DNA from 3 places in the Catenovulum adriaticum genome. Region 3 is predicted to be linked to each of the others. Evidence: predicted binding sites of a transcription regulator. Region 3 holds the regulator's gene; each other region holds the start of a gene.

The links. The regulator LexA, encoded in region 3, represses DNA repair genes until DNA is damaged. The targets are predictions, from matches to a motif close to TACTGTATNNNNATACAGTA.
Region 1: recA (recombinase RecA) is a predicted target of LexA. The motif match lies at 2,952-2,971, and genes of this name have one in related genera.
Region 2: OLW01_RS13515 (DNA topoisomerase III) is a predicted target of LexA. The motif match lies at 2,006-2,025, and genes of this name have one in related genera.

What each region holds. Positions count from the first base shown of each region.
Region 1 covers NZ_CP109965.1:2,642,676-2,647,611, forward strand. Annotated here, with positions in the region: RNA gene ssrS (6S RNA) at 239-420, shown strand; gene OLW01_RS11570 (TetR/AcrR family transcriptional regulator) at 442-1,029, opposite strand; gene OLW01_RS11575 (carboxymuconolactone decarboxylase family protein) at 1,161-1,703, shown strand; gene recA (recombinase RecA) at 1,845-2,891, opposite strand; gene OLW01_RS11585 (CinA family protein) at 2,992-3,480, opposite strand; gene mutS (DNA mismatch repair protein MutS) at 3,506-4,936, shown strand, end outside.
Region 2 covers NZ_CP109965.1:3,067,853-3,072,788, forward strand. Annotated here, with positions in the region: gene OLW01_RS13515 (DNA topoisomerase III) at 1-1,997, opposite strand, end outside; gene OLW01_RS13520 (oxidative damage protection protein) at 2,098-2,370, opposite strand; gene mutY (A/G-specific adenine glycosylase) at 2,392-3,438, opposite strand; gene OLW01_RS13530 (efflux RND transporter periplasmic adaptor subunit) at 3,776-4,846, shown strand; gene OLW01_RS13535 (efflux RND transporter permease subunit) at 4,839-4,936, shown strand, end outside.
Region 3 covers NZ_CP109965.1:2,827,741-2,832,676, forward strand. Annotated here, with positions in the region: gene ctaD (cytochrome c oxidase subunit I) at 1-595, opposite strand, end outside; gene coxB (cytochrome c oxidase subunit II) at 606-1,754, opposite strand; gene lexA (transcriptional repressor LexA) at 2,065-2,682, opposite strand; gene plsB (glycerol-3-phosphate 1-O-acyltransferase PlsB) at 2,875-4,936, shown strand, end outside.

The sequences.
Region 1 (4,936 bases), 190 kb from region 3:
AACAAAGCTATAATTATAGAAAACACACTTGCAATGCATGAGCAGCATGCTTATAGTGCGCGCCATCAACGGCCACTAAAGCGTTTAAATAATAGCTTTAGCAAAGCCGTAAATCGAATAAAGTTTTTATTAAAGCTAAGTGTACAGAATACTGAGCAAATCTTTGAACCTGTGCAAATTTTGAAAAGAATCTTGTTTGCAGATAAAAACTAAACTCGATAGAATTAAATTTCAGTTTTGTTCCCTGAGGTGTTCGTCTAGGGGTTAAGTCCCTGAGCCGATACTAATACTTTAGGAAGATACCATCTTGGCTATTGAGCAAGCTCGGCAAGTACCGAGAAGCCTACGGTCAAGTGTTATTTTCCGCCTTGAACTTTACGGTTCGAGGGCCATTACCCACAGCGGCATTTTGGGGAACTTCCTATTCCAGCTTTCCGATTTCTAAAATGTTTTTAAAAGATTAAACATTTGCTCTATTAGATTCTGGCGAATTTTTTTATCTTCCACCCTTACTAAATAATTTCTAATTCCAATAAATTGAATTTGAAAAAGTCTTGCATATTCGCAAGCCTTAATCGATGGCTTTAACTCGCCTTTATCCTGGGCAGCCTGAAAAATTTGAGTTAAATATAATTCAAATTCTTCTAATAAGCGTAAACTCAGCTTTTTCAAATTGACATTGTCATCACAAAACTCTGAACTGGCTTTCACTAACATGCAAACGTCGGTTGGGGTCGATTCAGCTTCTAATACTAAAATTTTTTCTACAAACAATTGTAAACCCGTTAATTTAGATTCACTTGCCTGAAGACATTCATCCAATTTAGCTTTCATTTCGTTGGAATAACATTTCAGTGCTTCTGCATACAAGCCTTCTTTTGAGCCAAAAGCCGCATACACACTGCCTGGACGCATGTTAATCGTTTCTTGTAAGTCTCTGGTTGAAGTACCACTAAACCCCTTTAACCAAAATAATTGGCATGCTGACTGAACCACTTGTTCACGATTAAATTTACTTTTATTAGCCATAATCACTTCTATTTTTGAACGACTGCTCAATTTTAACTTGAGCAGTCGCTCAATAACAACTATGATAGCTTCAACATTATGAAAAACCTCAACTGAGGTATCAAATTAAATTAACTAAATTAGGAGTTAATATGAGCCAGTTTAAATTACATACAGGAGAGACAGCACCAGAAGCCGCACAGCCATTAATTAAAAAATCAAATGCCGCTTTTGGTATGTTACCCAATTTACATGCGGTAATGGCTGAGGCACCTACATTACTTGAAGGCTATCAAGTTCTACACGAGTTATTTCAAAAGACATCTTTTAACGCCGAAGAGCTTACCGTTGTATGGCAGTCAATAAATGTTGAACATAGCTGCCATTATTGTATACCTGCACATAGTGCAATTGCGGCATCAATGAAAGTAGATGATGCGATAGTAGATGCATTGGTAAATAAAAAGCCGCTAGAGAATGAAAAGCTTGAAGTGCTAAGAGAAACAACATTGGCATTAGTTAAAAACAGAGGTGTCTTGTCTGAGCAGGCGCTGAATAAATTTTTTGATGCAGGCTATGCACAGCAACAAGTGCTTGAAATTGTCTTAGGTATTTCGCAGAAAGTAATGAGTAATTATACAAACCATTTAGCTGATACCCCTGTTGATCAGCCATTCAAAAAATTTGAAAAATAAGTTAACTTAAAATTAGATTAATAAAACTAAAAAAACCTGATGCAACTGAGTTGTATCAGGTTTTTTATTTATTATTAAAACCGGTCAGTTTTAAAATTAGTACGAATGAGCTAAAAAACTAAAATAGTTTTAATACTAGCTTTATTCGCCAGTTTCTCCAGCTTCACTTTCTGTAACAGGCGCTTCAGCAGCTACTTTTTCAGCTGTTAATAAACGCTCACGAATAATTTTTTCAATTTCATCCGCAATTTCAGTATGTTCTTCTAAATATTTAATACAGTTTGCTTTACCTTGGCCAATTCGGTTGCCATTGTAGCTATACCAAGCGCCAGATTTATCAACTAGGCCTTCTTTCACACCTAAATCTAATAACTCGCCTTGTTTTGAAATACCGCGACCATATAAAATTTGAAAATCGGCTTGTTTAAACGGCGGTGCCACTTTATTTTTAACCACTTTAACTCGAGTTTCATTACCGGTAATTTCATCACCATCTTTAACCGCACCAGTACGACGAATATCTAAACGAACTGAAGCATAGAATTTTAATGCATTACCACCCGTTGTGGTTTCAGGATTACCAAACATAACCCCAATTTTCATCCGAATTTGGTTAATGAAAATACATAAGGTATTAGATTTTTTAATATTAGCAGTTAACTTACGTAAAGCTTGCGACATTAAACGGGCTTGCAAACCAACATGATGATCACCCATTTCGCCTTCAATTTCAGCTTTAGGGGTTAATGCAGCAACTGAGTCAACAATAACCACATCAACTGCATTTGAACGAACAAGCATATCTGCAATTTCTAAAGCTTGTTCACCTGTATCTGGTTGTGAAACTAATAACTCATCAATGTTAACGCCTAATTTACCTGCGTATACAGGATCAAGCGCGTGCTCTGCATCCACAAACGCACAAGTCTTACCTTTCTTTTGCGCTTCCGCGATCACTTGCAGTGTTAATGTTGTTTTACCTGAAGATTCAGGGCCATAAATTTCAATAACTCGACCGCAAGGTAAACCGCCTATGCCTAAGGCGATATCTAAGCCCAGTGAACCCGTTGAGATGCTTTCAACGTCAAGTGCTTTGTTATCTCCTAATTTCATAATCGAACCTTTACCAAATTGGCGCTCGATTTGTCCTAATGCAGCACTTAATGCTTTTTGTTTATTATCACTCATCAAATTCTCCGGCTTGTTCTTAAATTAAGTTAAGCTAATTCGTCAATATGCAATAAAGTATACTGGTTACTCATACAGTATCAATGTTTTTTTTAAATTTTTAACTTAGTAAGTTTATCGCTTGCTTAAGAGAATGCAAAATTGCCTGTTCTCTTACTTCCGCTCGGGTTCCTTTAAATACAATAGATTCAACTTTCACTGGCTGATTAACTAATTGCCAGGCAAAATATACAAGACCAACTGGTTTATCTGGACTGCCCCCACCAGGTCCGGCAATGCCACTGGTTACCAGTGCAATATCAGCTTGTGCGTTATGTAAGCAGCCTGCTACCATCTCAATAACGGTTTGTTCGCTCACAGCACCAAACAGTTCTAAAGTTTTAGCATTTACGTTAAGCTGGCTTTGTTTAGCTTGATTACTATAAGTGACCCAAGACTGGTTAAAATAAGCAGAGCTGCCTGCAATTTCCGTTAATGCATACGCAATTCCACCGCCAGTGCATGATTCAGCGGTTGCAATTGTCTGCTGGTTTTGGGTTAAAATAGCGCCCAGTTTTTTTGATTGGTTTTCAATTTCAGTCCAATACATATTTTTTCCGTTTCAGGTTTATTTAATGACTTCAGATATTTATTCAGAACAATCGCTACGTCAACATACCCCTATGATGCAGCAATATTTAAAATTAAAAGCTGATTATAAAGATACTTTATTATTTTACCGTATGGGGGATTTTTACGAGCTATTTTTTGATGATGCAAAAAAAGCATCTGAGCTGATTGATATTTCTTTGACTCAGCGCGGAAAAACAGCGGGTAAACCCATTCCTATGTCGGGTATACCTTATCATGCTGCTGATACCTATTTGGCAAAATTAGTTAAACTAGGTGAGTCAGTTGCCATTTGTGAACAAATAGGCGATCCGGCAACCAGCAAAGGGCCCGTTGAGCGAAAAGTGGTAAGAGTCATTACACCAGCAACCATTACTGAAGAGTCATTATTAGAAGAAAGGCGAGATAATTTATTAATGGCGATTTGCCAATCGCCAAACAATCAATATGGCTTAGCTTGCTTAGATATTACCTCAGGGCGTTTTGAAATAGCAGAAGTGGACAATCAAGAAAGCCTGCAAGCTATTTTGCAGCAAAAACAACCAGCTGAATTACTCTACCCTGAAAACTTTGCATCAATGCATTTAATTAATAACAATCCGGCTAACAAACGCAGACCGGAATGGGATTTTGAACAAGACAGTGCTTATCGCCAGCTTTGCAAACAATTTAATACTCAAGACTTAACCGGCTTTGGGATTAACGCCGATCATACTGCAATTAGCGCAGCAGGCGCTGTATTACAGTATGTTAAAGATACTCAAAAATCAGCGATTCCTCACCTTAGAGGGCTTAAAACGCTTCAACTTGGCGACAACTTATTTTTAGATGCGATTTCAATTCGCAACTTAGAGCTCAACCAAAGCTTATCTGGCCATACCGGACAAACCTTATTGTCTGTCATTGATAAAACCGCTACTCCTATGGCCAGCCGATTATTACAGCGCTGGTTAGTACAACCTATTTTAAATAAGCAAATTTTATCTCAGCGCCATCAAGTTATTGACAGTATTATCAACAGTGGCTTGTCGCCTGAGTTAAAATCAGAGCTTAAAAACATAGGCGATATTGAGCGTATTATTTCACGTATTGCACTTCGCTCAGCCAGACCTAGAGATTTTTCACGCTTGCGTAATGCCCTACTTTGTTTACCTCAATTAAAAGAATTACTACAAAGTAGTGAAGAAAAAGCACTAATTGAAGATCAAACCCAAATTGATACTTTTAGTGAGCTATGTGAATTATTAGTCAAGGCGATTGTTGATAATCCGCCAGTGGTTATTCGTGACGGAGGCGTATTAGCGCAAGGCTATAATCCAGAATTAGATGAGCTACGCCGTTTAAGCCAAGGGGCTCAAAATATATTAGAACAAATAGAGCAAAGAGAACGTGAAACCACCGGCATATCCACCTTAAAAGTGGGCTATAACCGAGTG
Region 2 (4,936 bases), 240 kb from region 3:
GATGTGGCTTTAGCACTTTTGGCTTTCGAGCTTTTTGCTTTCGAGCTTTTTGCTTTCGAGCTTTTTGCTTTCGAGCTTTTTGCTTTCGAGTATTGAGAGCGGCTTTTGGTAAATCGAGATTTAGTTTTAGGCTGATTTTCAGCTGCTTTTTTTAAAGCATCTGGCGCTGCTTGCTGCGAAAGTTTGACAAGTTGATTTAAGTTATCTAACAAAGGCGTTATAAACCTTTGATAATTTAACTGTTTTTGGCAAATAGCCTCAAGCGAAACTTCCCATTGAGCTGTCATATCAGGTAGGGTTAGCGCTTCTGGCAAAGTTTCAATAAGCGCTTTGCCTGTTTGGGTTGCTTTAATTTTTTTACCATTGCGTTGTAAAAATTGGCGTTTAAATAGCAACTCAATAATGCTGGCTCGGGTGGCTTCTGTTCCTAAACCATCTGTCTCTTTTAATATTTTTCGGATGTTAGGGTCGCTGACATGTCTGGATATACCTGTCATCGCCGCCAGTAAACTTGCATCGGTAAAAGCTTCAGGTGGCTGAGTCATTTTTTCAAGCAACTCCCCATGCGTGCACAAATAAATATCACCTTTTTTAACTTTAGGTAGAGCAGGTTTATTTAACTCTGGTGATTTTTTACTAACGCCAATTAAAGCCTTCCAACCTAAATCCAGTGTTTGCCTATGTTTGGCAAGAAAATGTCCGTTTTTAATAACACATTCTATTTGGCTGTCTTGATACTGCCAAGCTGGATAAAATTGAATTAAATACTGTTTAGCGATCAGCTGATAAATTTTAAGTTCGCTTGCTGATAATTGCGCTGATGTTTTTTTGCTGGTGGGAATAATTGCATGATGCGCATCTACTTTTTTATCGTTCCAAGCCTTACTGCGCTGCTGTAAATTAGCTTGTTGGCAAGCTTGTGAGAGTTCACTTACATTATTGGCAATGGCCGATGTAACAGTTTGAGCTTGCGAAAAATGCTCGTTTGGTAAATAACGACAATCAGATCTTGGATAGGTAATGAGTTTATGTTTTTCGTACAAAGCTTGGCAAACTGACAAAGTATCTTGCGCACTTAGTCCAAATATTTTTGCAGCATCTATTTGCAAAGCGGACAAATTATAAGGCAAAGGGGCAGCTTGCTGTTTGTTTTTTTGTTCTGCTTTTTCAATCACCGCATCTTGCTGATGTATTTGTTTAACCACATGTTCTGCAAGTGCTTTATTTAATATTCTGCCTTCTTCATCTTGATGTGGCGCACAAGCTTCACTTGGCTGCCATTGTGCGGTAAAACCGGTATTTTCATCTATTTTAACATGCGCCAATACTTGGTAATAAGGTTTACTAACAAATTCATCTATGGCTTTATCTCGGCGAACCACTAAACCTAATACCGGCGTTTGCACCCGTCCAACCGATAATACACCTTGGTAGCCTACTTGCTGAGCTTGCAATGTGTAGGCTCGGGTTAAATTAAGTCCGTATAACCAATCAGCTCGGCTACGCGCCAAAGCGGAGGTAGATAACGCAACATAATTTTGATTAGACTCTAATTTACTCAAGGCTTTTTTAACTGCACTTGGGTTTAAATCGCTAATCAATAAACGTTGGGTTGCTTTACGTTTAGCTTGAGCCGTTTTGCAATGTGCAATTACCTCATCAACTAATAATTGGCCTTCACGGTCAGGATCACCAGCATGAACCAAGGTGTCAGCTTTTTTGATCAGTTTAGACAAAATACCAAGCTGCTTTTTAGTGTTACTCTTCGCTTTAAGTTGCCAACTCTCAGGTACTATAGGTAAGTCGCTTGCCCGCCATTGCTTAAATTGGGCTTGGTAATCTTGTGGTTCAGCGTTTTCTAATAAATGGCCGATACACCAAGATACACAATCCCCGTTAGCTAATTGAATATAGCCATCTTGATTTTGTTGGGGTTTTGGTAACACAGCGGCTATTGCGCGAGCTAAGCTGGGTTTTTCAGCTATATATAACTTCATAGAAAACAAACTGGATAAATAAACAGTTAATTTAGCTTATTTTAACTCATTTCTCCAGTTTGCATAAAAGATGGGTAGATAAAACTAATCTAATGATTCATTATTTTTCTGGCGGAGTATAACCTTCAATTTCAACGTCTTTACCTTCAAACAAAAAATCGACCATTGCTTGTTCTAAAAATTTTCTGTCGTCAGGGTTCATCATGCTCATTTTTTTTTCATTAATTAACATGGTTTGTTTTTTTTGCCATAAGCCAAAAGCTTCTTTTGAAATATTATCAAAAATACGCTTACCAATTTCACCCGGATAAAGTTGAAAATCTAAGCCGTCGGCTTCTTTCTTTAAATGCTGACAATAAACTGTACGTGACATAGTGACCTCTTTTTAAGCAATTTAGCTCGTTAATTCGGTTAATATTTTTTGGGTTGGTACAGACATACCAAATTCTGCTTCTGATTGTAACTCAAACCAGCGTTCAGAGGTATCTCGGATTGAACTTTGAATCTGGCTAAGCTCAGCAACCACAGGCGTAATATCTAGATGATAATGCGTAAAAGTATGCCTGAATGGGGCTAATTTTTTAAGTGTTTTAACTTGAACAGAAAAAAGTTGTTCAATTTCGGGTTCTGTTAATAAACGTTCTGATTCTGGCAATGTAAATAATCCGCCCCAAATTCCGGTAGAGGGGCGTTTAGCTAACAAAACCGAGTTATTGTGTTTTAATGCCAGCATGATTGTTGATTTTACTGGTTTTTCTTTTTTGGGTTTAGAAACGGGCAATTGACTAGTTAAGCCTTTCAAATTTGCCTGACAATTTTGTTCAAGTGGGCAAGTGTCACACTTGGGCTTGCCGCGTGTACACACGGCAGAGCCGATATCCATCATCGCTTGATTAAAATACTCAATTCCCTGCGCTGGACTAATTTTCTCAGCATGCTGCCATAATAGATCTTGAGTTTTCTTTTCGCCTGACCAAGTTTGAATTTCGAAATATCGACATAATACGCGTTTTACATTCCCATCTAAAATTGGAAATGGCTTGGCAAGTGTGAGCGATAATATAGCGCCAGCCGTTGAACGACCTATTCCGGGAAGTGCTAATACTTGATCAAAATCTTGCGGAAATTCGCCATATTCAGCCTGCATAATTTTAGCGGCTTTTAATAAATTGCGAGCTCTGGCGTAATAACCTAACCCTGTCCATAATTGCAAAACTTCATCTTCTTGAGCGTTTGCTAAGTCAGCCAACGTCGGGAATTTATCAACAAACCTGTTAAAATAAGGGATCACTGTCGTGACTTGGGTTTGCTGGAGCATCACTTCACTTAACCAAGTTGTGTATAAGGTTTTGTTTTGTTGCCAAGGTAGGGTTTTTCTACCATGTTGGTGATACCAATGAATGACAGAATCGCCAAACGAGGTGGTTTGATTAAGTTGCATGTTTAATGTGCTCTAAAGCCGATGGTAACCGAAGTTATTTGAAATAGTCGGCTATGCTAGCGTAATTAAAGCGATAATCAACCGCCTTATTAAAGCCTGCTTAATTTTAACTCGTTTACTTTAGCGCATCATTAGAAAATAATATTTTAAGACTGAATTAAATATTATTTTTTAGAGACGAAACATAAGCACCGCCTTGCCAAAAAATCAAATATAATCAAGTACATTTACAGTAATTTTACACTCTAATCCGTTACACTTTAGTGTTAAATATTTTATAGTTTGCGTATAAAGTCACATTAAAAATATTTTTAATCCAATTGCTTAGGAACCTGTCATGCCAACCCTATTTAACAAGCTTTGTATGGTTTCCACTATTATTGTATTGCTGGGTGCCTGTTCATCAGAAAAAGCTACCCCTCCTGCCACGAATAAATTAAAAGCTGAACCCGTTTTAACCCAAAAAGTAACAATGCATCAGCAAGCCAATAAAATTGAAGCGGTAGGCACCTCTAGAGCGTTAAAATCAGTGGTTTTATATCCTAGAATCAGCGGCATTATAGAATCTATAAATATTCAATCAGGTAACCTTGTAAACGCCGGAAAAACCTTAATTCAATTAGATGCGAGTGAGCAAGCTCTACTGGTTAAACAGGCTGAAATCACCCTTGCCGATGCCCAGCGAACTTATAAAAGATATCAATCAGCAGTAACCAGCGGCGGGGTAACTCAATCTATGTTGGATGAAGCCAATACCTCACTAGCTGGTGCCCAAGTGACTTACAATCGAGCAAAAGTGTTACTTGATTACCATCAAATTAAAGCACCATTTACCGGTCATTTGGGGTTAACTCAACTTGATCCAGGTGCTTACATTGATACCCAAACACCACTGGTTAGTATAGATGACAGAAGTGGCTTACTGATTATGTTTGAGGTGTCAGAGTCTTATTATGGACAACTAAAAATGGGACAATCGATAAAAGTTGCGCCTTGGCAAAATGCGGCAAAAATAGAGCAAGCCGAAGTAGTTGATATTGATAGCCGAGTTTCACCTCAAAGCCGAACTTTTACCGTGCAAGCAAAATTAGATAACCAAGACGATCAATTCAGACCAGGTATGAGCTTTAAAGTCATCTTAGATTTATCGTCTGGAGAATATCCTTTAGTACCAGAAACAGCACTACAATGGGGAGGCGATGGCGCTTATATCTGGCAAATTGATAAAGAGCACGCTAAACGCGTTCCGGTTGTAGTAGTGCAACGCTTGAAAGGAGAAATTTTAGTAGAAGCTGATTTACCACCAGGCAGCTTAGTTGTTAAAGAAGGTATTCAACGGATGCGTGAAGGCATGAAAGTACAAGACGTATCAGCGCAAGTTCAACAAAGGTTGCTAGGCCATGAGTGAACATATTAAAGATGATTTAGCATCGCTTAGCGTAAGGCGTCCTTTTTTAATTTTAGTGATTAATTTATTAATTGCTTTAGCTGGTATAGC
Region 3 (4,936 bases):
TACCTGGCGCTCTCATATTAAAAATGGTTACGATAACGTTAATCGCCCCCATAATTGATGAAATCCCCATAATATGAATTGCAAACACAAATAATGCGGTGCTATCACCGCTATAAGTAGTAGAAAGTGGCGCATAAAATGTCCACCCAAAAGCTGGGCCACCACCCTCAACAAATAAACTGGAAAGTAAAATTAAAAAGGCAAAAGGCAAAATCCAAAAACTGAGATTATTCATTCTGGGTAAAGCCATATCTGGTGCCCCTATCATCATAGGGATCATCCAGTTTGCCATACCAGTAAAAGCTGGCATAACCGCACCAAATACCATAATTAAACCATGTACTGTGGTCATTTGATTAAAAAAGTGAGGTTCAACAATTTGTAATCCGGGCTGGAAAAGCTCAGCCCGAATGACCATCGCCATAGCCCCACCTACAAGAAACATAATAAAAGCGAACCATAAATATAATGTACCTATATCTTTATGATTGGTTGTAAAGATCCATCTTTTAATGCCTGGAGCAGGACCATGTGCATGATCGTCATGGTTTTCTGAATGTTCGGTCGCAGAATTATTTTGAGTTATTGTGCTCATCTGTCATCCCCTACTGATTTTGTATAAACTGGTGAATATCTTTAGGCTGAACGAAATCTCCAGAGTTTATTCCCCAGGCATTACGTTCATATGTGACAACAGAAGCGATTTGTTTCAAGCTAAGTTGTTTGCTAAATGCTTGCATCGCAGTGCCATTTCGGCCATTTAATACAACATCTATATGTTCAGCTACATCGCCCGTTACCGCCGGACTGCCAACTAAAGAAGGAAACACGCCTGGTAGTCCCATACCATTTTGTTGGTGACAGGCTGCACAATACCCCATATAAACTTTTTCACCTTCAGCCATTAATTCTTCTTTGCTCATACTCATTGCAAGCAAACGTTTCTCTTCGGCTTTAGCGGCAGCTTTTTCTTGCTTTTTCTTCTCCATCCACAGATCGAATTCAGTTGGCTCTAACGCTTTTACAACGACCGGCATAAAACCATGATCTTTACCACAAAGTTCTGCGCACTGACCGCGATAAATACCTGGCTCATTAACATTGGTCCAAGCTTCATTAATAAATCCAGGGTTCGCATCTTTTTTAACCGCAAAATCCGGTACCCACCAACTGTGAATAACATCATCAGAGGTCATTAAAAATCTAACTTTTTTATTAGTTGGGATCACTAAAGGTTTGTCTACTTCTAAAAGGTAAGTATCACCTTTTAACCACTTACCAGTAATTTGTTCGTTGGGGGTAGCAAGCAAGCTGTAAAACTCAATGTCATGATCTAAGTATTTATAGTGCCATTTCCACTGTGAACCGGTAACGACAATCGTTAAATCGGCTTCGTTTGCATCCTCCATCGCAATCAGTGTTTTAGTCGCGGGTATAGCCATTACAATAAGTATAATGATAGGGATGATTGTCCACGCAATTTCCACTTTTATGCTTTCGTGAAAATTAGCTGCTTTTGCACCTTTGGATTTGCGATGGAATATAATGGCATAGAACATAGCGCCAAAAACGACTAAACCAATCACAATACAGATATAAAAAATAGTCATATGCAAGTCATAAACTTGATGACTGATGTCTGTTACCCCTGCTCGTAAATTAATCGTTGAGTGTGTTGCTGTTTCAGCTGCGTAAACTAATGTAAATGGTAGCAACGAAACTAAAGCCATAAAAACTTTACACTTTTGGCTCACGGCTTTCTCCTTGTTATTGTAATTTTATAGTGCGTTGTCGTTTTTTACTTGCGCAAACAATGCATGTATAAAAATTAGTCAAGGATTTGAAAATTTACAATTATTTAATATAAATAAAAATCAGAATATCTGAAGTAAATAGGAGACGGTGCAGAATAAATTAGCGCTAAGGTAGGGTTAAGTTAAATTGAAATTTTACATTAAATCCGAATAATAGCGTCAAAAAAGCTTAATATACTAAACCTATTAAGCTTTTTTATATAGCGATTCAGACAACTGCGACTATAAGAGCCTTGCTTTGAATAACAAGTTAAATCCAATCTGTATTTCTTATTACGCCAACCGCTAAACCTTCAATTGCAAAAGGGGTCGATTTTAAATCAACTTCGATTGGTGAAAAATCTTTATTTTCAGCAATTAATGTAACTTTACTTCCTTGTTGCTGATATCGCTTCACCGTCACATCGTCTTCAACTCGAGCCACAACAACTTGCCCATTTAATGCAGTTTGGGCTTTATGAACCGCTAATAAGTCTCCATCCATAATGCCAATTTCAATCATACTATCGCCTTGAACTCGCAATAAATAATCGGCATTAGGTTTAAATAAATGAGGGTCAACTTGATAGTGCTCTTCAACATGCTCTTGAGCTAAGATAGGAGAACCTGCTGCAACTTGACCAATTAAAGGCAAGCCTTCGTCTTCTATCGATTCTTCTTGTACTAAACGAATACCTCTGCTGGTACCTGCAATTATTTCAATAGCACCTTTTTTAGCCAACGCTTTTAAATGCTCTTCGGCTGCATTAGGAGATTTAAACCCTAAAATAGACGCAATTTCGGCTCTTGTTGGTGGCATACCTGTATCTTGAATGTTATCTTTTATTAGTTGCAGTATTTGACTTTGGCGTGCAGTTAAAGCTTTCATTTAATGTTTATCCATACAGTACTCATTACTGTTAGTATATACAGGTGCTTTAAAAACGCAAATAGAATATTGCTTAAACCATTGTGAATCTACAAAACATGCTGTGCAAAATCACTTCAAGCTAAAATTGATGGCTGTGTGTTCAGCTCAACATGTTACAATATAAAGAAATATTCAGCTTAATGACTTTAAATGACAGACTATAAAAAATTTTTTGCTCAGCTCCTAAACCTACCAATGAAACTCCTGATGAGTTCAAAGGTAATTTTAGATGATTTAGATTTAGAATTAGGCTCGACTAAACAGCCCATTTTTTATGTTATTAAACATGATTCACTATCTGATTTAATCGCATTAAAATCAGCTTGTAAAAAATCTAATTTACCTGACCCGTTTAAGCCGGTTAAAGTGAATGACACGCTTTTTCGTCGTTACGTATGTTTAGATAAACTACAACCGGTATTAGCTAAAGAGCCGGGGAAAACTGATGCTACTGAGCAAATTCAAACGGTATTACAGCAACATGTGCAGCAACCCGATTTAGATGCCAAACTCGTCCCTTGTTTTATCAGTTGGGGACGTTCGCCCGGCAAAGAAACCTCTAATATAAAAAAGCTTTTCAACCATCAAAAAAAGCCCAGCTGGTTACGTAAAATATTTACGGTGTTATTTATAGGACGAGATAATTTTGTTTCCGTTAATCAACCACTCTCTCTTAGATTTGTCGTTGACCAACATGGTAGCTCTCCTGAAATAGCACATAAGTTATTGCGCGTCGCTCGTTTTCATTTTCAAAGGCAGCAATTAACGATGGCTGGCCCCAGACTTTGGCAAAGAGATCATTTATTAACCTCGCTGTTAGCATCCCCTTCGATCAAAGATGCTATTAACGATGAAGCAAAAAGCAAAAATATCTCTTATGAAAAAGCGAAAGAGCAGGCAAAAAATTATTTAAATGAAATAGCTGCCGATTATCGCGATAGTTGGATCAGAATTGGGGATACTGTTTTAACTTGGATTTGGAACAAGCTTTACTCTGGGATTGAAGTTAAAAATGGTGAAAAAATAAGAAAGCTCGCACAAGATGGCCATGAAATCATTTATATGCCTTGCCATCGCAGCCATATGGATTATTTATTATTGACTTATGTGATATATCACCAAGGCTTAGTCCCTCCTCATATTGCCGCAGGCGTTAATCTTAACTTTTGGCCAATGGGTGGAATCTTCCGGCGCTCTGGAGCGTTTTTTATGCGCCGCTCTTTTAGAGGCAATAAACTCTATTCCGAAGTATTTAAAGAGTATCTGTCTCAGCTAATCAGTAAAGGACACTCAATAAAATTTTATCCAGAGTCTGGCCGTTCAAGAACAGGTCGATTACTAAAACCCAAAACAGGCATGTTAGCTATGGTCATACAAAACATGCTTAAAGGCCAAGATAGACCTGTCACTATAGTGCCTGTCTACATAGGCTACGAGCATGTCATGGAGGTTAAAACCTACTTGCGTGAACTGGGTGGACAAAAAAAGAAAAAAGAGTCTGCCTTACATTTGTTTAGCATTCTAAAAAACTTACGCCACTTTGGTCGTGGGTACGTTAATTTTGGTGAACCTATTAGCGTAAACAAAACCATGGAAAGCTATCAACCTAATTGGAAACAACAATTAGAGCAAAATCAAAAGCCTACATGGCTGCCCAGTTACATTAATTCATTAAGCCATAATGTAATGTGTAATATTAATCATGCAGCAGCTTTAAACGGTGTCACTTTAACCGCAATGAGTCTTTCAGTTGCCAATCAAAACACCTTGTTTAAAGATGATTTAATTAAACAACTTAAAATTTGTGTCGCACTCCATCAGGAAGAAACTCCTTTTAATAATCTAAGTATGCCGCCGGAAGACTCAATTGAAGCGCTCATTGATAATGCGGTAAAAATGGAAAAATTCACTGAGGATACCGAAGGGCAAAACACAATTTCTATCTCGCAAGAGAGCATAGTGGAGCTTAACTACTATCGTAATAACATTTTGCATCTTTATATTATTCCCTCGCTTATTGCCGCATTTTTATTAGAAACAAATAATATAGAAAAGTCAGAGTTAGTCGCCAATATCAATAAACTTTACCCTATTGTCGCTAACGAATACTTTTTAAAAATAGAGGTGAGTGAGTTAATTAAGCATATTGATGCTTGTATTAAAGTATTGGTCGATAATCATTTAATCTCATTAAATGAAGATAAATTGATCG